DNA from 2 places in the Arthrobacter glacialis genome. Region 1 is predicted to be linked to the other one. Evidence: predicted binding sites of a transcription regulator. Region 1 holds the regulator's gene; the other holds the start of a gene.
The links. The regulator HrcA, encoded in region 1, represses chaperone genes, less so after heat shock. The targets are predictions, from matches to a motif close to TTNGCACTCGNNNNNNNCGAGTGCNAA.

Region 1 (9,736 bases):
ACGGATCAATCTTGTCGTTCAAGGTTCCTGGCAGGAAGCCTAGACGCTCCCCCGCCTCCACGGCCGGGCGCGTGAGTATGATGCGGCTGACATCCTTGCGCTGCAGGGCTTGGACAGCCTTGGCCATGGCCAAGTAGGTTTTGCCTGTTCCGGCCGGCCCAATCCCGAAGACCACCGTGTTCCTGTCAATGGCATCAACATAGAGCTTTTGATTGGCAGTCTTGGGGCGAATGGTCCGCCCCCGGCTGGAGAGGATGTCATAGCTGAGAATATCCACCACGGAAGAATCCGGGCGGGTCTTGAGCATGGTCACCAACTGCTCCCACACACTGGCACTCATGGGGCTGTTGTGCGCCACCATGCCCCGGGCTTCCTCCATGAGGTGCATGATCCGCGGCACCATGGCCGCAGGCCCTGTAATGGAAAGAACGTTTCCACGGGCAAGAAAACTCACTTGGGGGTAAAGGGATTCAACAACGCGCAGGCCCTCATCCTCGGCACCCAACGCCGCCACCATTTGCTCAGTGGAGTGAAAATGCACCACTTCGGTGCGTGTTCCGTCAACGGAATGCGGAAAGTGCCGCCCCGGACCCTCATCAGGATAAGAATCGTGGCGGTGCGCTGTTGTCTCTGCCATAATTTCGGCCTTCCTAGCCTGAAATCGCTCCTCGAGTTTGCCGGTGGTCACCACCGAATTTCGTGCCGCTTATACCTGTTACTGATTCTAATGCACAGCCCCAACAACGCGGCCCATAACCTCAGTGATGCTTGATCACATTTTTGTGCCATATGTCGGGAAAAGTATTTCGATACGGTTTCAGTTCGCTCCGCAGGGCCATAAACCGGACATCGGGGTTCCCTGTTGTGCCAAGCTTGAACAGGTCCAAGGAACTGTGGGGAACCTTGACTCAGCCCCGTTCAGGGACGGTCGTGAGAACGTACCGCCCTCCACATACCAACAGACCAGCGAGACAGTTCCCCATGGCCTCACCCTCCACCGCCCTGCCAGGACGCCACGGCGCGCCCGGTTCCGGGGCCCGTCGGGAACGCCGCGCCAGCAGACGTTTCCCCGCGGTGGACGGCCTGGCCATCATTGGCCTTTCCTTGACACTGGCACTGACGGGTTGCACGGAGAAGATCAGTGAGCAGGACGACGTCACGATGCCCACAAGCACTGGCTCAACCGCCTCAACACTGGTGACAAGTGCTCCCTTGGAGACGGCCACAGCCGCGCAAACACTTCCTGTCTATTGGCTGGGGCGCAGCAACGACGACGTGTTTTTGTTCCGGGAGTTCTTCCCCACGGCTGCAACCGACGACCCCATTGTCGCCGCGTTGCACACCATGATGAGCGCCAAACCCAGCGACCCGGACTATTTTTCGCTGTGGAACACACCGAGCCGGCTTGGGGCGTCCGTTTCCGCCAAGAACGTGATTACCCTTGACGTCTCGGCCGATGCCTTTGGGCAAAAAATGGATCAGGGAATCGCCGACCGCTCCGTGTCCCAGCTGGTGTACACCGCCACGGCGGCTGCTGCCATGGCCGGACTCATTGATGCCTCCAGCGCTGTGCAGGTCACCGTCCTTGTTGACGGACATACTGGTTTCAACGCTTTTGGCCACGTGCCGCTGGACAAACCTCTGACCCGCAATCCGGCATTTGTTGCGCCCGTCTGGATCATTGACCCCGCCAACGGTTCCACCTACCGCACCCTTCCGCTGAAGGTCAAAGGCCAGGGCGTCTCGCCTACGGGAACCCTTGCCTGGTCGTTGTCCCATGTGAAGGGCGGCGAAGTCTCCGACACTTATATGACCGGTACCGTGTCCATACCTCAGGGCCCCAACGAACTGGGGGAATTCAACTTCAACCTTGTTCCCCCGCCAGGCAGCTACCAGCTGTCCGTCTACATTGTGGACCCGCTGGTGCCGGGGCGGCAGCTCGGTTTGGACACCAAGATCGTCACCATCAGCCAACCCTAAAGAGCAGCGAGCTGTGGGAGCGGTTGTTGGGCCCACGCGCCCGAGGGTTCCTTAAGTGCAGACGCGCCAGCGGCTGCACTTAGGGAGGGCGTGGGTGGATCCGCAACCGCGAGGGCCCCGCGGCGAGCTTGCGAGCTGTGGGAGCGGTTGTGGCCTACCAGCGGCCCAGTTCTTGGCTGAGCAGTACCACTGCGGCCGGTCCGGCCGTGGAGGATCTCAACACGTGATGACCCAACAGGGCGGTCTGCGCCCCTGCTTGACGGAACGCGTGCACCTCTGCGTCGCTCATGCCGCCTTCCGGTCCCACGATCATCAGAAGCTGCAAGGGTGCGGGCGATTCTGTGGGCGCCTGTGCAGCCGTCCAGGCACGAGCCACCACAGCCAGTGATTCGGTGGCGTCTTCATGCAGGATCAGGGCGAGGTCGGCCGCCTTGATCAGTTCGCAGATGCCGGCGGTACCGACCAGCGCACCGACCTGTGGAATGGTGGCCCGACGGGCTTGTTTGGCCGCGGCAGCAACCACCTGGCGCCACTTCTCCGGGCCCTTGACTGCCTTGTCCATTTTCCATCGCACAATGGATCGCTCAGCTTGCCACGGAACTACGGCATCGATTCCCAGCTCGGTGGCGGTTTCGATGGCCAGTTCATCCCTGTCCCCCTTGGCCAGCGCCTGAATCAGCGTGAACTGAACGTTGTGCGCGGGTTCGGCCATAACGGCAGCAACCTCAACGTTCAGCACACCCTTCTCGGCTCCGGTGACTGAACAGACAAGACGCAACCCTGCGCCGTCGCACACGTCAACGGGCTCACCGACAGTGAGCCGCTTGACGGTGACGGCATGTTTGCCCTCGGCACCATCCAAGGAAAACGTGGCACCCGGGCCGAGACCGGCAAGTTCGGCGGGCGTGGCATAGAAGACAGGGTTGCTCATGGGCGTTAGAGGTTGCCGAGCTTGTCGCGGAGTTTGGCGAACATGCCGCCGCTGGAGACCAGCTTGCCTTCGGTGAATGTTTCACCGCGCAAGGCGGCCAGCTGCTTCAGGAGCTCCTCCTGGGCGGCGTCCACCTTGGTGGGTGTTTCCACATGGATGTGCACCTTGAGATCGCCGCGGCCAAAGCCGCGCAGATGGGTCACACCCAGGCTGCGCAAGTTGATGATCTCCCCGGCCTGGGCTCCCGGCTTGATGCTGATGGGCTGTTCGCCGTCGAAGGTTTCAAAGGTCAGCTCAGTGCCCAACGCAGCAGCCGTCATGGGCACGCTGAGGGTGGCGTGCAGGTCATCGCCTTCGCGCAGGAAGTTGGGGTCGTTGTTGACCTTCATCTCCACGTAGAGGTCACCCGCCGGTCCACCAGCCGGACCGGCCTCGCCCTGGTGAGCCAACTGAATGCGGGTGCCTGTGCTGACGCCTGCCGGGACCTTGATGGTGAAGCTGCGGCGGTCACGCACGCGGCCCTCACCCATGCACTCGTTGCATGGGTCAATGATCATGGTGCCAAAGCCCTGGCAGGAGTTGCAGGTGGCCAGCGTCATGACATTGCCCAGGATGGAGCGCACGGGGCGCTGGATCTGGCCGCTGCCGTGGCAAACATCGCACGTGGTGGGTGAAGTGCCCGGACGGCAGCAGCTGCCCTCACAGGTGCCACAAGTGATGGCCGTGTCAATTTCGAGTTTCTTGTTGACGCCGAACACTGCCTCTTTCAAGTCAATGCGGACAGTGATGAGGGCATCCTGGCCGCGTCGCATGCGCGACGCCGGACCACGCCCACCACCGCCTCCACTGCCGCCAAAGAACGTCTCGAAGATGTCCTGGAAGGCGAAACCCTGGCCGTCAAAGTTGCCGCCACCGCCACCGTTGTCATTGCCGTTCTCATTGCCCGTGGTGTCATAGACCCGCCGCTTTTGCGGGTCGGAGAGGACCTCGTAGGCGTGTGTCACAGCCTTGAATCGGTCCTGGGCATCCGGGGCGTCATTGACGTCGGGGTGGAGCTTACGCGCCAGCTTGCGGTAAGCCTTCTTGATCTCCTCGGCGGTCGCGTCGCGGGCGACGCCCAATGAATCGTAGTGATTGCTCAAAGTGTTGCTCTCTTTAGTGGAATCGGTGGCCGCTTAGCCGGCCAAAATTCTAGACAGGTACTGTGCCACGGCACGCACGCTGGACATGGTGTTGGGGTAATCCATCCGGGTTGGGCCCACAATTCCGAGCTTGGCTGTTTCGCCCGGCCCGTAACTGGTCGCCACAACTGACGCCTCGGCCAACGAATCGTGCGGGTTCTCACGGCCAATGACCACTGACATGCCCAAGGAATCTTGTGCCATCGCCTCCAAAAGGCGCAACAACACAACCTGTTCCTCCAAGGCATCAAGGACAGGGCCAATGCTGAGTGGGAAGTCATTGTTGGACCTGGCCAAATTGGCCGTCCCAGCCATAACAATCTTGTCTTCCCGGGCATTCCCGGCCAACAGCACCAAACCCTGGGCCAGGCGCACCGCAGGTCCATGCTCGGAAGGCTGGACTGTGGGCGGGATCCTGACAACCGCCTCGGGCAGGCTTGCCACGGTCACCCCGTGCAGGCCACCCAAAAACACTTGCCGCAGCCCAGCCAGCATGGCGTCATCAACGTTGGCTCCGACGTCGATCACGTTTTGCTCAACCTTGCCGGACGCCAAAATGAGAACGACAAGCACCTGGCGTGCAGCCAACGAAACAAATTCAATGTGGCGCACCGTGGCTCCGGCCGAGCGTGGGTACTGCACCACAGCCACCTGGTTGGTCAGCTGGGCCAAGGTCCGCACTGTCCGTTCCAGGACATCGTCAAGATCAGTGGAGCCCTCCAACAGCACGGCAATGGCGCGGCGTTCGGCGGCAGAAAGCGGTTTGACCGCGGACAGCTGGTCAACAAAAAGCCTGTAGCCCTTGTCGGTGGGAATGCGCCCGGAGCTGGTGTGCGGGGCGGCGATCAGGCCTTCTTCTTCCAGCGCTGCCATGTCATTGCGGATGGTGGCGCTGGAGACGCCCAAATGATGCCGCTCAACCAACGCTTTGGAGCCAACAGGTTCGCGTGTGTGTACGTAGTCTTCAACAATGGCCCGCAGGACCTCCAACTTCCGTGGTTCACTCATACCTGTCACCTCCTTCTCAATGTCACACAAACGCCTTGCTTGCACTGGGTGTGCTGCCGGCTGTGGCAGCACAAGGACGTTAGCACTCTACCCAACCAAGTGCTAAGTCTAATACTTTTTCTGCCGCCCCTCCCGTGCCTCTGTGGCCATGGTGAACCGGATATTGTGCCCTTGAAGCGGTTAGCATGGATTTTCACAGTTGCAGCGTTCGCCATGAGCGTTGCCCCAAGAATGAAGAGTCAGGTTTTAGCGTGGAATTCAACCAGTGGGGCCCCCAAGATTTGAGCCCACCTCCCGCCCGTACCCTGCCGAAGGTGGAAGCCGTTTCCGGGCTTGTGGTGGAGGACCAGCAAACCGGTTGGGTGGGCGCGGTGGTCAGATTGGAAAAGTCCGGCGGCATGCACATTGTGGAGCTTGCCGACAGGCGCGAGAAAATCCGGGCCTTCCCCTTGGGATTTGGTTTCCTCTATGAAGGCGCGGCCGTTGAGCTCATCGCCCCGCGCGTTGTGGCCACCCAGCAAACCCTGCGCACCGCCTCCGGTTCGGTGAAAGTTGCCAACAGCCGCGCCAAAGTGGCCAAGGCCAGTCGTATCTGGGTGGAGGGCAAGCACGACGCCGAACTCGTTGAGAAAGTCTGGGGGGACGATTTGCGCGTTGAAGGGATTGTGGTGGAGCCCCTGCGCGGCATCGATGACTTGGCGGCAGCCGTGGCGGATTTCTCCCCCGGCCCCAACCGCCGTTTGGGCATTTTGGTGGACCACTTGGTGCCGGGGTCCAAGGAATCGCGCATTGTGGCCAATCTCATGAAGTCACCCGGCACACACAACAACGTTTTGGTGGTGGGCCACCCGTACGTGGATGTGTGGCAGGCCATCAAACCAGCCACCTTGGGCATTCCCGCCTGGCCAGTTATCCCGAGATCAATGGAATGGAAGCTGGGCATCCTCAAAGCTTTTGGCTGGCCCCACAGCACAGCTGAGGACATTGGTTTGGGGTGGCAGCGGCTGCTGTCACGGGTGAATTCTTACGCCGATCTGGAGCCTTCGTTGCTGGGCCGGGTGGAAGAAGTGATTGACTTCCTCACGGCACCCGTATCCTAGAGAGTGGCCAGCGATATGTTGGCCAGCAGTTTCGCTTGTTGAAAGGCCAGTCATTGTGAGTCATCCGGTAAACCAGCAGAATGGTTCGACCAAGCCGCCGCTGACCCCCTCAGAGGACAAGCAGTGGGCGTTCATGGCCCATTGCGGCGGTATTCTGGGCTGCATTCCGGCATTGCTGATCCACAGGTATGTGGCGCCCCGCGGCCCGTTCACCGCCCAGGAATCCCTGGAAGCCTTGAACTTCACTTTGCCGCCCACGGCCCTGGCGATACTCCTGAATCTGTTGGGATTCATTTTCACGTTCTTCAACCCGCAGCTTGGCACGGTGTTTTTCCTGCTCGCCCTTCTCGTGTGGGCGTTCCTGACTGCCTTCTCCGTCATTGGCGCCGTGAGTGTCAACAAGGGTCAGCCATACCGCTACTCCCTGAATCTGCGCCTGCTCTAGTAACCCAAAACTGACCCGCAGAAAACGCCGAAAATCACGCTAAAAGCGTAGATTTTCGGCGTTTTCTGCGGGTCAGTTGGTCTTGAGGCTAGTCCAGGAGGGCCCTGGTCACGGCGTCGCCCAGGAGGCGGCCCTTGAGGGTGAGCACCAGGGTCCCGGCAAAGGCCTTGAGCGGCTCCACCAATTCCTGGGCAATGAGCCCGGCAACAGCCTTGCGTGCTTCAGGGCTGAGCGTGTTGATGGCCATACCCTCGGACAGGCGCGAGGTCAGCATGATGCGTTCCATGGCCCTGGTGTCCGCATCGAGGGTTTCCCGTCCGGCAGCAGGCGATTCACCCTTGTCCAGACGGTTGGCATAGGCCGTGGGGTGTTTGACATTCCACCAGCGCACACCTCCAACGTGGGAGTGGGCACCGGGGCCGATCCCCCACCAATCGTCCCCCCGCCAGTACGCCAGGTTGTGTTGGCAGGCATCCTCGGGGGTCCGGGACCAGTTGCTCACTTCGTACCAGGACAATCCGGCCTCGGTGAACAAAGCGTCGGCAAGCTCGTACTTGAGGGCATGGTCGTCGTCGTCGATGTTGGGCACCTGGCCGCGGCGAATTTGGGCGGCCAGCTTGGTGCCCTCTTCAACGATGAGCGAATACGCAGAAATGTGGTCGGGCTCGTAGCTCAGGGCTGTCCGCACAGACGTTTCCCAGTCGGCGACTGACTCCCCCGGCGTGCCGTAGATCAAGTCGACGCTCACGTTCAGGCCAACCTCGCGGGCCCAGGCCACAGCCTGCGGCACACGGTCGGGATTGTGGGTCCTGTCAAGGACCTTCAAAACGTGCGGCACCGCTGACTGCATGCCGAAGGACACACGGGTAAAACCGCCGTCGTACAGTTCTTGCAACGATTCCTTGGTGACCGAGTCCGGGTTGGCCTCCGTGGTGACCTCAGCCCCGTCCTCCAGCCCCCACTGCGCGACGGCGGCACCCAGAATGCGGGTCAGATCGCCCGCGGGCAGGAGGGTGGGCGTGCCACCGCCAAAGAATACGGTGCTGAGCTTGCGCGCAGGCAGGCCCGACGCAACCATGGCCCGGGCGGCAAATTCCACTTCGCGCACGGCCGTTTCGGCGTATGCGTCCTGTGAGGCGCCCCCGCCAAGCTCCGTGGCCGTATAGGTGTTGAAGTCGCAGTAGCCGCAGCGCACGGCGCAAAACGGGATGTGCGCGTAGAGGCTGAATTTGCGGTCCGCCGCGCCGACGGCAGCCTGCGCGGGCAGGATGCCGTCGGCCGGAGCCGGATCGCCAAGGGGCAAAGCGCTGGGTGTCACTTCTTTGACTTGTCCTTAGGCGCTTCGGCAGTTGTCAGCGCGGCGATGAAGGCTTCCTGGGGAACCTCAACGCGGCCCACCATCTTCATGCGCTTCTTGCCTTCCTTCTGCTTTTCCAACAGCTTGCGCTTACGGGAAATGTCACCGCCGTAGCACTTGGCCAGGACGTCCTTGCGGATGGCGCGGATGCTTTCACGGGCAATGATGCGGGCACCAATGGCAGCCTGGATGGGCACCTCGAACTGCTGGCGCGGGATGAGCTCGCGGAGCTTGCCGGTCATCATGACACCGTAGGAGTACGCCTTGTCACGGTGGGTGATGGCACTGAAGGCATCCACTTGCTCGCCCTGGAGCAGGATGTCGACCTTGACCAGGTCGGCGACCTGATCGCCGTCGGCCTTCCAGTCAAGGGAGCCGTAGCCGCGGGTCTTGGACTTCAAGATGTCAAAGAAGTCAAAGACGATCTCGGCCAAGGGCAGGCGGTAGCGGATCTCCACCCGGTCCTCGGACAGGTAGTCCATGCCGCCCAAAATGCCGCGGCGGGTCTGGCACAATTCCATGATGGCGCCCACAAACTCGGTGGGAGCCAAGATGGTGGCGGCCACCATGGGCTCGCGCACCTCGGCGATTTTCCCTGACGGATATTCGCTGGGGTTCGTTACGTGGACAACCTTCTTGTCCTCAAGGGTGACCTCGTACTCCACGTTGGGGGCTGTGGAGATCAAGTCAAGGTTGTGTTCGCGTTCCAGACGCTCACGGGTGATTTCCAGGTGCAGCAGGCCAAGGAAGCCCACACGGAATCCAAACCCTAGGGCTGCGGAGGTCTCCGGTTCGTAAATGAGGGCAGCGTCATTGAGCATGAGCTTTTCCAGCGCGTCACGCAACACCGGGTAGTCCGTACCGTCCATGGGGTACAGGCCGGAGAACACCATGGGCTTGGCGTCGTGGTAGCCGGCCAGGGCTTCTGATGCGGGCTTGCTGAACGTGGTCACGGTGTCGCCCACCTTGGACAGGCGCACATCCTTCACGCCCGTGATCAAGTAACCAACCTCACCAACGCCCAGACCCTTGGAGGGGGTGGGCTCCGGGGCACTGACACCAATTTCCAGCAGCTCGTGGGTGGCGCGGGTGGACATCATCTGGATTTTTTCGCGCGGGCTCAGGCTGCCGTCAATGACGCGCACGTAGGTGACAACGCCGCGGTAAGTGTCATACACGGAGTCAAAGATCATGGCGCGGGCCGGGGCGTTGGGATCGCCAACGGGTGCCGGCAGCTCACGGACGATCAAATCCAGCAGCGCTTCAACGCCAACACCGGTCTTGCCGGAGACCATCAGGACGTCCTCGGGCTTGCCGCCAATCAGGTTGGCCAGTTCCAGCGCGTACTTCTCCGGCTGGGCTGCCGGAAGGTCAATCTTGTTCAGCACCGGAATGATGGTGAGGTTGTTCTCCATGGCCAGGTACAGGTTGGCCAGCGTCTGGGCCTCAATGCCCTGGGCGGCATCAACGAGCAGGATGGCGCCTTCACAGGCGGCCAACGACCGGGAGACCTCGTAGGTGAAGTCAACGTGGCCCGGGGTGTCGATCATGTTCAAGCAGTAGGCGGTGCCATCTACTTCCCAAGGGATGCGCACTGCCTGGGACTTGATGGTGATGCCGCGCTCACGCTCAATGTCCATCCGGTCAAGGTACTGGGCTTTCATGTCACGCTGCTTGACAACTCCAGTGAGCTGGAGCATCCGGTCCGCCAGGGTTGATTTCCCGTGGTCAATG
Region 2 (13,208 bases), on a different contig from region 1:
GAACCCTCGGACGCGTGGCCCCACCCACGACCTCCAAACACCACTCCGCTCGGCCAGGGAACCCTCGGACGCCTGGCCCCACCCACGACCTCCAACTGGACCATTCGAGGCCGTACAACAGATGCAGCTACAGCGCAGATGGCGCTCTTTTGCCCTGAGGCGAACCCAGCGTCGAGAACCTGCAGTCGCAGGGTGACCTTGAGGCCCCGTTCTAGCTTTCGGGGGTGCCCTGGTGGAACCGCAGGCGCCACTGACCGTCCTCGCGCTGCCACAAGGAACTGCGCAGCGCGCTTCCAGCCGGGGAGACGCTGCGGTAGCTCAGCAGGGCGGTGGAAGTGTCCACCTGAGAAAGCGAGAGGACCTGCAGTTCAACGGTGGCCGATTCCTCATCGTTGAACATCTCCAGAATTTCCTGCCGGCTCCATCGGCGACCGGATGCGCCGATTTCCTCGAAGTCCGGGTGCAGCAGTTCCCCCGCCCGGAGCGGATCCGCGCGAACGGCAGGGTCCAGGAGTTCGCGCTCCAGCCCCACCACGGCATCCAACGCGTCCGCATGGTGAGCCGAGAAGGCAGGATCCGCCTCATCCTCCAGCATGGAAAACAAGTCAGGCTGCTCCAGCTCATCCAGGAACAACGTGTTCTGGGCTGGGGCCACCGGACGCGAGTCGGCGGCGGCGCTGGACGTCCCGGCGTCGTTCAATTCCTTGGGCTCAGCCGAAGCCTTGGATCCGGGAAAACCCGGGCCGGCATTGGGTTCGCGCTTGGCCTGGTAGGCGGTGGCGGCGGCGCGAGCACGGTCATCGGCCGCCTCATTCAAATCATGGCCGGCGTGGCCCTTGACCCATTCAAAGGTGTACTTGCGGCCCACCAGGGCAGCGTCAATCTCCTTGAGCAGATCAAGGTTCAAGACGGGCTTGCCGTCTGACTTCTTCCAGCCCTTGCGCTTCCAGCCCGGCATCCACTTGGTCACCGAGTTGATGACGTACTGGCTGTCGCAGAGAATATGCAACGGCTCCTCTGGCAGGTGGGCTGTAGAAACGAACAAATCAAGGACAGCCATGAGCTCGCCCATATTGTTGGTGCCGTGGGGCCAGCCACCAGCGCGCCAGCAATTGTCATCCACGTACCAAGCCCAGCCTGCAGGTCCAGGATTACCTAAAGCCGAACCATCGGCAGCAGCAGTAATAGTCATGCATCCATACTTTCAGACTCCACTGACATCTAAATGCCAAAGGGGCGGCAACTGTGGCCATCACTTGGGCAAGCAAAAGGCGCCATTGCCCGTAGCGGGGATCGATTTCGCATGCTTTTCGCGAAATCCTACTGCCCGCGGGGCAATGGCGCCTTGTGCTAGAAGACTGGGGGTGGGTTAGAAACCGCCCATGCCGCCCATGTCGTCTCCGCCGCCGCCAGCCGGTGCAGCCTTTTCGGGCTTGTCGGCTACAACGGCTTCGGTGGTGAGGAACAAGCCAGCAATGGAAGCCGCGTTCTGCAGTGCGGAACGGGTTACCTTTACCGGGTCGTTGACGCCGGCAGCCAGCAGGTCTTCGTAAACGCCGGTTGCAGCGTTCAAGCCGTGGCCAACAGGCAAGCTGCGAACCTTGTCAACAACGACGCCGGGCTCCATGCCTGCATTGAAGGCAATCTGCTTCAACGGTGCATCGATGGCAACCTTGACGATGTTGGCGCCAGTGGCCTCGTCGCCGGTCAAGTTCAAACCGGCAAATGCCTTCACGCCAGCCTGGATCAGGGCAACGCCACCGCCGGGGACGATGCCTTCTTCAACAGCAGCCTTGGCGTTGCGCACTGCGTCCTCGATGCGGTGCTTGCGTTCCTTGAGCTCAACTTCGGTTGCGGCACCGGCCTTGATGACTGCAACGCCGCCGGCCAGCTTGGCCAGACGTTCCTGCAGCTTCTCGCGGTCGTAGTCGGAATCGGAGTTTTCGATCTCGGCACGAATCTGTGCAACACGGCCAGCAATGGCTTCGGCGTCGCCGGCACCATCAACAATGGTGGTCTCGTCCTTGGTGACAACAACCTTGCGAGCCTTGCCCAGCAGGTCAAGGGTGGTGTTCTCCAGCTTCAAGCCAACTTCTTCAGCGATGACCTGGCCACCGGTGAGGATGGCGATGTCAGCGAGCTGAGCCTTGCGGCGGTCACCGAAGCCCGGAGCCTTGACGGCTACGGACTTGAACAGGCCGCGGATCTTGTTCACGATCAACGTGGCAAGAGCTTCGCCTTCAATGTCTTCGGCGATGATCAGCAACGGCTTGTTGGAAGCCATAACCTTTTCCAGAACTGCAACAAGATCCTTGACGCTGGAGATCTTGGAGTTCACGATCAGGATGTACGGGTCTTCAAGAACCGTTTCCTGACGCTCGGTGTCGGTCACAAAGTAAGCGGAGATGTAACCCTTGTCGAAGCGCATGCCTTCGGTGAGTTCAAGTTCCAGGCCGAAGGTGTTGGACTCCTCGACGGTGATAACACCTTCCTTGCCAACCTTGTCCAGTGCCTCAGCAATGAGGGCACCGATCTCGGGATCGCCGGCAGAGATGGAAGCCGTGGCGGCGATCTCTTCCTTGGTTTCGATCTCCTTGGCGTCTTCGAGCAACTGCGCGATGACGGCTGCAACAGCCTTCTCGATGCCGCGCTTCAAGGACAACGGGTCGGCTCCGGCCGCAACATTGCGCAGGCCTTCCTTGACCAGTGCCTGTGCCAAAACGGTTGCCGTGGTGGTGCCGTCGCCTGCGACGTCGTCAGTCTTCTTGGCGACTTCCTTGACGAGCTCGGCGCCGATCTTCTCGTAAGGATCGTCAAGTTCGATTTCCTTAGCGATGGAGACACCATCGTTAGTGATTGTGGGTGCGCCCCACTTCTTCTCGAGAACCACGTTGCGACCGCGCGGGCCCAAGGTTACCTTGACGGCGTCGGCGAGGATGTTCAACCCACGCTCAAGACCGCGGCGTGCCTCTTCATCAAATGCAATGAGCTTGGCCATGGAGGCTTCAGTCCTTTCGGGACAGTCATTTCGGATACAAAGATCCTCATCACGGTGCCCGCGACGGACGGATGCGCAGCCGTTGATCTATTTACAGCGACCGCGAACCCTCACCCAATGAGGAAAGTTCAATACTCCGACGGCGGTTGACCGGCTAATAATTAGCAGTCGCCACCTCAGAGTGCTAACTCAATAATTAGCACTCGACACCCCAGAGTGCAAGCGGAGCGGGCGCTCTGTGCTCCGGGCGAACGGGAAAAGGGGCAGACCCTTGGAGCGTACCGCCTTGCAACGAAGGAAACATTCGCCACCACAGGCGGGTGGCTCTTTCAGCTGGGGCGGCAACAGACTAGCGTGGGGCATGTAAGTATTCCGATTCGCGCATCTGCATGGGTCACACCCTGCCTCCCGGTAGGGCCTTGCGCCGCAGCACTAGCACCAGGAGACATCATGAGTGAGAATTCACAGCCCGAACAGCCGGCAAACCCGGCCGACGTTCCCGCAGGCTATGACAAGCCCGCAACCCCCCAGACCCCTGATTACCAGGCACAGGCTTACCCGGCACCCGCCTACCAGGCACCCGCAGCTTCTGCGGAAAACCCCCAGGCCCCGGCCTACCCGCAGGCGCCGACTTACCCCCAGGCACCCCAGACCCCTTCCTACCCGCAGCCTGGTGCTCAGCAGGGTTACGAGCAGCAGAACGTTCAGGCTGGCTACCCTCAGCCGGGCATGCAGCAGGGTTACGATCAGCAGAACGTTCAGCAGGGTTACGGCCAGCCGGGCTACGGCCAGCAGCCTGCCTACAACATGCCATACGGCACTGAGCAGAAGTCCAAAGTGGTCGCCGGTATTTTGGGCATCCTGCTAGGTGGCCTTGGAATTCACAACTTCTACCTCGGCAAGACCAATATTGCGTTGATCCAGCTCCTCGTATCCGTGTTGAGCTTCGGAGTTCTTTACGTCTTCATGGCAATTTGGGGCTTGGTGGAAGGCATATTAATCTTGATGGGCAGTGAAAACTACCGCACCGATGCCAAGGGCATTCCGCTGAAGGACTAGTCTTTCCAGGATCCTAAGTTCCTTGTTGAACAGAAAGTTATGGCGGGCAAACCACAAGGTTTGCCCGCCATAACTTTCTGTTCCTGCCGTCAGTGCCCTCGCCGAGCGAAGGAGCCGACTGGCGGCTGCCTAGGCGCCAGGCCCCAGCACCACTGCCAGCGGGATGCCCAGTTCGGCAGTGTCCACCAGCGTGGGAATGTTCAGTGTTGTCGACAAGGACTCGGCGTTGGCTTTTTGTGCAATGCCGTTGTAGAAAATGACAGACGCTGGCTGGGGCTGCCCTGCCCAGTTGGCCGACTGCGAGACGCTCCAGCCCTGAGCCATCACCAGCGAAGAGTACCTGCTAGCCAGGCCGGACACTCCTGTTGCATTGAAAATCGCCACCGGAACGCTCTTGTCCACCACTGAGGCAGGGGTGGGGCTCGGCGTGGGAGTGGGCGACGGCGTCACTTCAGCAGCCTCGGTGGGCGCCTGAGTGGGGGCAACCGTAGCGGCAGCCGTGGTTGCCAGTGCGGTGCTGCTGTTGACCACGGCAGGCTGGTCCGGCGTTGAGTTGTTGAGCATCTTGGGCATGATGAAAAATGCCAGCACGCCGATGCACAGCGCCACGACCCCAACAATCATCAAGGGCACCAGCGAACGCCCCCGGATCTCCATGGAAGCGCGGTGGACGCCGTGGCGCGCCGAGTTCTCCTCGATGGCGTCGAATTCATCCCGCGGGTAATTACTCATAGTGCAGTGGTGTCCTTGTGGGTCATCGTGGTGAAGGGCGCGTCAATTACCGAGCCGGCGTGCGGAACGGGCCTGTTGGCGTGACAACCGTAGTCTACGCAACCGTTTGACCAGCATCGGGTCATGCGCCAATGCAGCTTCCGTGTCGATCAACGCGTTGAGCACCTGATAGTAGTGGGTTGCTGAGAGGTCAAACAGGTCCCGAATAGCCTGCTCCTTGGCACCGGCGTACTTCCACCACTGCCGTTCCAGACCCAACATTTGCTCTTCACGGTCACTCAGCACGCGCTCACTGGCGCCTTCCGCGGAGTCAGGCAAGCCGGCGTCGTCCGCAGGGGGCAGCCCAAGCTGGTCTGCTTCGACCACAACAGCCCTCCATTCTTTTCGACGCGCTCTCAACGCATGATCCATGCTCTGCTCTGTCCATAATAGATGCGAATGACAGCCATGTCATTTGGAAAACTGTGGACAACAACTCAACCGACTGCCGCTGTGGATCAATCATGTGATCGCCCTCCATGGACCACAATGGAAACCATGGACAGCACACCGAGCCTCTTTGACATGCCAGCACCGCCTCCGTGGAGCCAGGAGCAATTGCAGGCATTGGAGGCGTTGCGGACGGCCCCCCTGAGCCAAATGGCGCCGGATTGGGCCGCCACGCTGGCACCATTGGAAGCAAATCTGCGCCAGGTGGGGGCCATGCTGACCAAAGAGTACGACGCCGGAACCCGCTTCCTGCCCCACCCCACTTTGGTTTTGCGTGCGTTGGGCACACCCATGGCCCAGGTCAAGGTCCTGATTGTTGGCCAGGACCCTTATCCCACCCCCGGGCACTCGGTGGGGCTGGCGTTCTCAGTGGACAAAAGAACGCGGCCGCTGCCACGCAGCCTCAACAACATCTACAAGGAACTCAGCGCTGATATGGGCATTCCCCCGGCTGCCCACGGCGACTTGAGCGCTTGGGCCGACCAAGGCGTCCTCCTCCTCAACCGTGTGCTCACCGTGGCGCCGGGCGCGGCAGGCTCACACCGGCGTCGTGGGTGGGAAGAAGTAACCGAATCCATCATCACAGCCTTGGCTGCCCGCAAGCAGCCACTGGTCAGCGTCTTGTGGGGCAACGACGCCCAGCGCCTGGCACCCTTGCTGGAGGGGACGGCCGTGATCGAGTCGCCCCACCCCAGCCCGTTGTCTGCCTCCCGGGGATTCTTTGGCTCCAAGCCCTTTAGCCGGGTCAACGACTTGCTGACCGGCCAAGGCGCGGCCCCGATCGACTGGGCCCTCCCAGTGAACTAGACTAGTTAGGAGTACCTAACTCGGGGCGGTTTCGCCCCTGCCCCTGCTGGCTTGTGCCCGCATCGAGGAGATAATTGTGACAACAGCAGACACCCCAACTGCCACCGTCGTGGCCCCCGCCGTCAAACCACGCACCCAGTACAGCCTGACTGTTCGCCGGCGTGAACAACTCAGCCCGCACATGGTGCGCATCGTTGCCGGCGGCCCGGCACTGGCCGAATTCACGGGCAAAGACGCCACAGACATGTACGTGAAGATTCATTTCCTGGTGCCCGGGGTGGAATATTCAGAACCCGTGGACGTCTTTGCGCTGCGCGAGTCCATGCCGCGGGAGCACTGGCCCATGACACGCACCTACACGCTTCGTTGGGTGGATTTGGCTGCCCAGGAAGTGGCGATCGACTTTGTCATCCACGGCGATTCCGGCCTGGCCGGGCCGTGGGCCAACGCTGCGGCTCCCGGAGACAGGATCATTTTCTCCGGACCCGGTGGCGCCTACAAGCCCAACGTCGACGCCGACTGGTACCTTTTTGCCGGCGACGAGTCAGCTTTGCCGGCCATTGCCTCATCTCTGGCATCCCTGCCGGCGGACGCCAGCGGACACACCTACATTGAAGTGGACACGGCTGCCGACATCCAGCCCGTGGCAAAGCCCAGCGGCGTTGAACTCACCTGGGTGTTCCGCGAAGGCGCCACCCCCGATCAGTGCACGGCCCTGTTGGACGCAGTTGCCAACGGGCCGTGGCCAGCTGGCACTGTCGACGCCTTTGTTCACGGTGAACGCGAATATATGAAGGCCCTGCGCGATCTGCTGTTCAAGCAGCGCGGCCTGAACCGCTCGCAGGTGTCCCTCTCGGGCTACTGGGCTTACGGCCGCACCGAGGACTACTTTCAGGCCGAAAAGAAGCAGCCGATCGGCAAAATCCTGTAACTCGCCGCGGCCCAGCCACCGCTAATTAGCTTATGCGCCGTACAAATACCTGCGCTGGCGCATAAACCCAGGCGACTTTGTTTATGGGCCGCCATCATGGCCAACGTGGCGCCACTCTGGCAGCTGCGCACCGCCGAAACACAGCCATGCGCATGTGCACAGTGGAACAGCCCAGCCCAGCACATCGCATGAGTGCAAGTTCGCCGCAGGCTGGACAGGTAAGTAAGCCGTTGAGTCGGGGGTCCCGGAGCGAGGATGGATTTTCCCCGCACGGGCCCAGCTGCGAGCAGCTGGAGCAGCTGGGAACGGGCGGAAAATCTTACTGCTCGCGAGGGATCCCCCGAACCAACGGCGGTCCGGCCAACGGCTACCGGCGGCGGTTTCTTCGCCGGTCCTTTTGGCCGCTGCTGCGGGTGAACGGGCGGGCGGCGTTATCGCCCAGCACTACGCCGGCAGCCACCGCGAGGATTACCACCAGGGCATTGAAGATTCCCACGGCGCCTGTCACGGAGTCCTCGGGGGTCAGTGTCATGACGAACATGGCCCGGAAGATGGAGAGCCCCACCAGCAGGAAAATGATGGACGGGACGGCGACCACTAGCTGCGGCGCACCCAGCCGCAGGGCAATGACCCGGGCCAGCATGCCGATGACCACTGCTGCCACGGCCGGGGCAAAGCGCCCGCCCAGGCCGAACTCCATGCCGTAGTAATAAACGACGTAACCGATCACGGCAACGGCCGTGGTGGGCAGCACTAACTTGACGGATGTTTGCTCGGCAATACAGATGGCCACCGTGGCCAACCCCACCAGCGCAAGCACCCAAAACAGGGGCAGCGTCCCGCTGATGGTCTCGGCCACGTTGAGCCTGTCCGCCCCAAACACGGCGCTGGACACCAGCCCCACGGCGATGCCCGCAACAATGGCACCAAACGTCAAAAATGCTGAGAGGAACCGCCCGGCGGCTGTCACGGGGAACCCGTTGATAGCATCCTGCACAGCTGAGACCAGCCGGCCCGAGGGCAGCATCAACAAGATCCCGCCCGCAACCACAATGGAAGGACTCAACGGCACCTCCATCATGAAGCACAGCACGGCCACCATGGTGACAATGAAGGAGCTGATGGCGGTGACAAAGAAGTCCGGCACCCGCCATTTGCCCAGGACACGGGCCACCTGCCCTGCCAACAGGATGGTCATGAACGCCACGATCATGCCAACGACTGTGCCACCAATGACGCCTACCACTGCCGCAGCAAACACTGCTTCAGCCATGGACACCATCCAGCGCGGGAAGGGCTTGGGCTTTTTGATGATGACGTCCAGGCGCCTGTGCGCCTCGTCGCGGCTGACTCCCCCACTGGCAACGTCGGTCACCAACTCGTGAATCTCCACCAGGCCCGCGTAGTTGTTGGTCCAGGACCGCACCACCCGCAGCAGCGTGATGGGCACCGCGTCCCGCGGGGCGTAGTTGATGATGACCGACTGGTTGGTGATGTCGACCTCGATGTTGCGCAGCCCCATGGCGGCCGTGACAGCGATGATGCTGGTTTCCACTTCGAGGGCGCCTGCGCCGTATCTGAACATGGTCTCGGCCAGGCGCAGCGCAAAGTCAATGGTTTTGCGGGCTGATTCCTCAGCCTTGCCCACCTGGATGGTGAAGTTGGCGTAGGGGCTGCCTGCGAGCCTGTCAACAATGTTCATGGGCGCCGTGGGCGGCGCTTCACCCTGCACCAGCTTGCGCAGCACATTCCGCGCAGCCTTGTTGGGGCGCGCAGGTGGCACCACGGGAATCATGCCAGCCGCCGGCACCGGGTCGCTGCTGCCCCGTCCGGCAGGAACGCTCTTGGCACCCTTGGCGAAGGCTTTCCCCAAGGGACCTTGCCCATGCTGGGTTTTTTCAGGCTGGCCTCGGCCAGCATCGCCTTGGTCCCGGCTGTTGGGATTGGTGGTCATTCTTACTCCCTATGGCCGTGGGCCTCACCGCGGGATGCTCTTCTCCCGCGGTGAGGCCAAAAAGACGATTTAGTAGAACTGCTTTCCTGTGCGGCGGGTGTAAAGCTGCCTAAACACTCGTTCGCCTGCCACTGACCACAATTTATACCGCAACGGGCTGAGTACCAGGTCGTAGCAGCCCACAAAATCGGTGACAGTCTTGGAGAAACTGGTCTTGAACAAGCCCAAACCGTGGTGCGGATGAGTGGGATCCTTGAGCCTGTCCGACGGCGGCGTGCCGCAGAAGTCGTACTGGAGCGCGCCCAGCTCCTTCATGTCATTGATGGCCACCCACTGGACCAAATGTGAGTCTCCGTACTGGTTGCGCTTTTGCAGCGAACCGCCATCCTTGTACGTGGCTTTGGAGCCGTAGTTGATAACAAACGCCCCCACCGAGGCGACGCCGTCCTCAAACACAAAGTAGAAACGGCCCTGGCCGCGCTTGGCGAATTCGCTCCAAAACTGCTTGTAGTAGTCAAAGTCGCGGGCCTGGCTGTTGGACTTGGCCGTGATGGTGCCCACCATGAGGTCGTACATGGTGCGCATAGTCTCCTCGGTGGGTTCCATGGGAACCACCTGGACCTCTTCGCGAATAGCCCGGCGCACGGCGTTGCGACCACGTGAGTGCAAGTTGCGCAGCAACTGATTGGGCTCGGGTGAGATGTCCAGCAACGCAGTGCTGTCATTGGGCTGCAGGTCCGGGACCTTCACCAGGCCGGCGCCGCTGAGCACAGCATGGGCATCGTCGGAGGCAATCACATCGGGCTCGATTTTGGCGGCAAACACCTTGAGTTTGGCGCGTTTCACAAAAACGCGCAACGCCTCAAGCATGGGCGGAATCTCGGAAACGTCCGCAGCATCCGGGCCCTTGATGAGGTACCAGAGCTTGCCCAGAACCGGAAACTGCTTTTGCAGCACCAGGTTGTAGCTGGTGAAATCAGGTCCCTCAAACGCAATGAACTGGGGATCCCAGCCATAATTCTTCTTGACAGCGGCAAACGCTTCAGACTGCAGCAAATTGCCACCGTTGGGGTTTGCTGTGACCAGCGAATCCCACTGTGCAATTTCGGCGGCGGTGGCAAAGCGGGCGGTAAATTCTGGCAAGTGACCCTCAATTACGTTGGCATGTGTGTGCTGCTTTTAGTCTAGCCGGGAAGAATCTCACAGCCCATTCACAGCCGACCCATATTGATTGCACCGATCACTGTCAGACGATTGCTTCTGAACGGTCGCCGCATGGGCGGCCACATAGTTGGGAGCAAGTCATGAGTGTGGTGTCCCGAAGCGTGGGCAACGCCTTCCGCAACAAGATTCGGACAAGCGCTGTGGTGATCATTTTGGCTGTCGCCATTGGTCTAGCGCTGTCCATGTTGGTTGCCAACCAAGCCGTTGCCAGCAAGGTTGATTCACTGAAAGCGTCCGTGGGGAACAACCTCACGGTCAACCCGGCAGGATCCCGCGGCGGTTTGGGCGGCGGCGAGCCGTTGACGACGGCGGAACTCACCAAGGCATCCGCCGTCGAGCATGTGACCAACGTGACCGGGACGCTGAGCGTGCGGTTTAGCAATGCGGCTGCGGAGACCAACACTTCCACTGGGGGCAACGGGCCCGCAGGTGGCCAGGGCGGCCCCGGCGGCGGCTTCGGCGCAAGCGGCACCACCAGCCTGGAATCGGCTGTGGAGCCGGGGTCACTGGGCCAGCGCAACAACAGCAACGGCAGCAGCGGCAGCAGTCCAGAATCCGGGCAGGGACCTATAGCCGCTCCCGCCGGCTTCAGCATCCCCATCCAGGCCACGGGAGTCTCCACCTCCACAACAGCCACCGGGGCAGCCATCAATGTCACCAGCGGCGCACAGCTCACCGACTTTGCCGCGGAATCCAAGCAGGCACTGGTGGGCAGCACACTCGCCACCAAAAACAGCCTGACGGTCGGCTCCACCTTCACCGTCCAGGACAGGACCATGACGGTCACAGGCATTTTCGATGCCGGCACCGAGTTCGATAACAACGCCATCTACCTGCCACTTGCGGCAACACAGACCCTCACGGATCAGACAGATCAGCTGAGTAGTCTCACGGTGACGGTGGACAGCATCGAGAACATGGCTGCCACTCAGACTGCACTTACTGCCGCGCTGGGTGCCGACAAGGTTGATGTCACCTCCGGTTCGGCCAATCTGGATTCGGCCATCACTTCCCTGGGCAGCGTGCAAAACATCTCCCTCATCGCTTTCATCGCCTCACTGGTGACGGCCGGGCTCATTGTGCTGCTGATCATGATCATGGTGGTGCGTGAGCGGCGCCGTGAAATTGGTGTCCTGAAAGCCATCGGCGCCTCCAACCGCACCATTGGCGCGCAGTTCGTGATCGAGGCCCTGGTCCTGGTGGTTATGGGCTCTATGGTTGGCGCCGTCGTGGCCGCCTTCAGCAGCAACCCCATCGCCAACGCCCTGGTGGCAGGCAACACGAGCACCAGCACCACGGCTGTGGGCGTACCCGGCGCGGGCCCCGGCGGCGCAGGCCCGGGTGGCGGTTTCGGCGGCGGCGAGGGTTTCACCCGGGCCCGCGGCGCCTTTGCCGGAGCCGAACAGCTTACTGGCACTGTCAGCACGTCTCTGGGCTGGCAAACACTGGTGTTTGGGGTGGCCGGCATTTTGCTGATCGCGGCCCTGGGCGCCCTCATTCCCGCCTTGCTGACAGCCAAGGTGCGTCCCATTGAAGTTCTGCGAGGAGAGTAAGCGATGCTAACAGTGACAGATGTGGTCAAGACCTTCAATTCAGGCGATCGCACCATCAAGCCCGTCAACGGGGTCAGCTTCAGCCTGGAACAAGGCAGTTTTGCTGCCATCCTGGGCAAGAGCGGCAGCGGCAAGAGCACCTTGCTCTCGCTGCTGGGGGCACTGGACAAGGCAACATCCGGGGATGTTGTGGTGGACGGCGTGAATATTTCCACCCTGCCGGACGGCAAGCTCACCGCCTACCGGCGCGACGACATCGGTTTCGTGTTTCAGGCTTATCACCTGATTCCCAACCTGTCCGCCAAGGAAAACGTCATGCTGCCCATGGAGTTTGCCGGCGTATCCCACGCCGCAAGAAGCCAGCGGGCGGCCGAGCTGCTCAACCAGGTGGGGCTGACGGAGGAGATGCACTCCCGCAAGGCGAACAAGCTCTCCGGCGGCATGCAGCAGCGCGTGGCCATTGCCCGGGCGCTGGCGAACAATCCCAAGTTGATCCTGGCCGATGAACCCACGGGGAACCTGGATGATGAAACCGGTGAGGTCATCATCGCCCTGCTGCGGCGGCTGGCCCATGAGAAGAAGACAACCATTCTGGTGGTCACGCACGATCAGGCCCTGGCAGCCCAGACGGACAGGAAGTTCCGGCTGGCCCGCGGCAAGATCACCGAAGACACCAAGAACTCCGCTTAACCAACTATGACGCAGTAGGTGCCATTTTCGCGGCGATTTTCAGCACCTACTGCGCCATAGTTGGGGGCGGTCATCGTTGGGGGCGTTGCTTACTTGCTTGGCGCCGGAGCTTTCGCCGAAGGATCCTCGGAGGCAACGGCGTCGTACTGGACAGCTGACTCAAATTCAGCCATCCCCTCGGGGCTCACATCCAAAACAATCTCGCGGTCGGCCTTGGTTTCCAAGGGGACTTCCTTCACAAAGCACAGCACAATTGCTGCGAGCACGGCCAGCGGCACCATCCACAGGAAGACCGGGATCAGGGCCTCGTTGTAGGACTCAATCACCAGCGCCTTGATCTGCGGCGGCAGGCTGTTGACCAGATGCGGCGTGAAGGAGTTGGCCCCACCACCCCCGGTACCGCCCGGGAGTTTCTCGGCAACCAGTTCGTGGAGGCGGCTGGCGAAAACAGCACCAACTACGGCGGAGCCCAGGGTGGCACCCACCTGGCGGAAGTAGTTCTGCCCGGCCGTTGCCGTTCCCACAAACTTCAGCGGGAACGAGTTTTGCGCCACGAGCGTCAGGATCTGCATGCTGGCACCCAGGCCAATGCCCATGATGCCCAGGTAGATGCAGATAACGTAGATGGGGGTGCCCACGGTGATGGTGGCCATCAGCGCCAGCGCAACGGCCAGGATGAGTGAGCCAACAATGGGCGAGACCTTGTACCGGCCAGTGTTGGAGACGCGGCGGCCAACCACCACGGAGACAACCAGGAGGCAGGCCATCATG

Region 2: groL (chaperonin GroEL) is a predicted target of HrcA. The motif match lies at 3,160-3,186, and genes of this name have one in related genera.

What each region holds. Positions count from the first base shown of each region.
Region 1 is NZ_PPXB01000007.1:169,054-178,789, forward strand. Features, by position in the region: gene CVS28_RS10820 (PhoH family protein) at 1-637, opposite strand, end outside; gene CVS28_RS10825 (GerMN domain-containing protein) at 982-1,980, shown strand; gene CVS28_RS10830 (16S rRNA (uracil(1498)-N(3))-methyltransferase) at 2,135-2,911, opposite strand; gene dnaJ (molecular chaperone DnaJ) at 2,917-4,053, opposite strand; gene hrcA (heat-inducible transcriptional repressor HrcA) at 4,087-5,100, opposite strand; gene CVS28_RS10845 (DUF3097 domain-containing protein) at 5,352-6,200, shown strand; gene CVS28_RS10850 (DUF4870 domain-containing protein) at 6,256-6,645, shown strand; gene hemW (radical SAM family heme chaperone HemW) at 6,734-7,963, opposite strand; gene lepA (translation elongation factor 4) at 7,960-9,736, opposite strand, start outside.
Region 2 is NZ_PPXB01000003.1:255,732-268,939, forward strand. Features, by position in the region: gene CVS28_RS04805 (ribonuclease HI family protein) at 212-1,192, opposite strand; gene groL (chaperonin GroEL) at 1,370-2,998, opposite strand; gene CVS28_RS20110 (TM2 domain-containing protein) at 3,449-4,057, shown strand; gene CVS28_RS04820 (LytR C-terminal domain-containing protein) at 4,187-4,789, opposite strand; gene CVS28_RS04825 (DUF3263 domain-containing protein) at 4,832-5,131, opposite strand; gene CVS28_RS04830 (uracil-DNA glycosylase) at 5,327-6,085, shown strand; gene CVS28_RS04835 (siderophore-interacting protein) at 6,162-7,016, shown strand; gene CVS28_RS04840 (threonine/serine exporter family protein) at 7,384-8,811, opposite strand; gene CVS28_RS04845 (lipid II:glycine glycyltransferase FemX) at 9,040-10,113, opposite strand; gene CVS28_RS04850 (ABC transporter permease) at 10,275-11,747, shown strand; gene CVS28_RS04855 (ABC transporter ATP-binding protein) at 11,751-12,437, shown strand; gene CVS28_RS04860 (MDR family MFS transporter) at 12,527-13,208, opposite strand, start outside.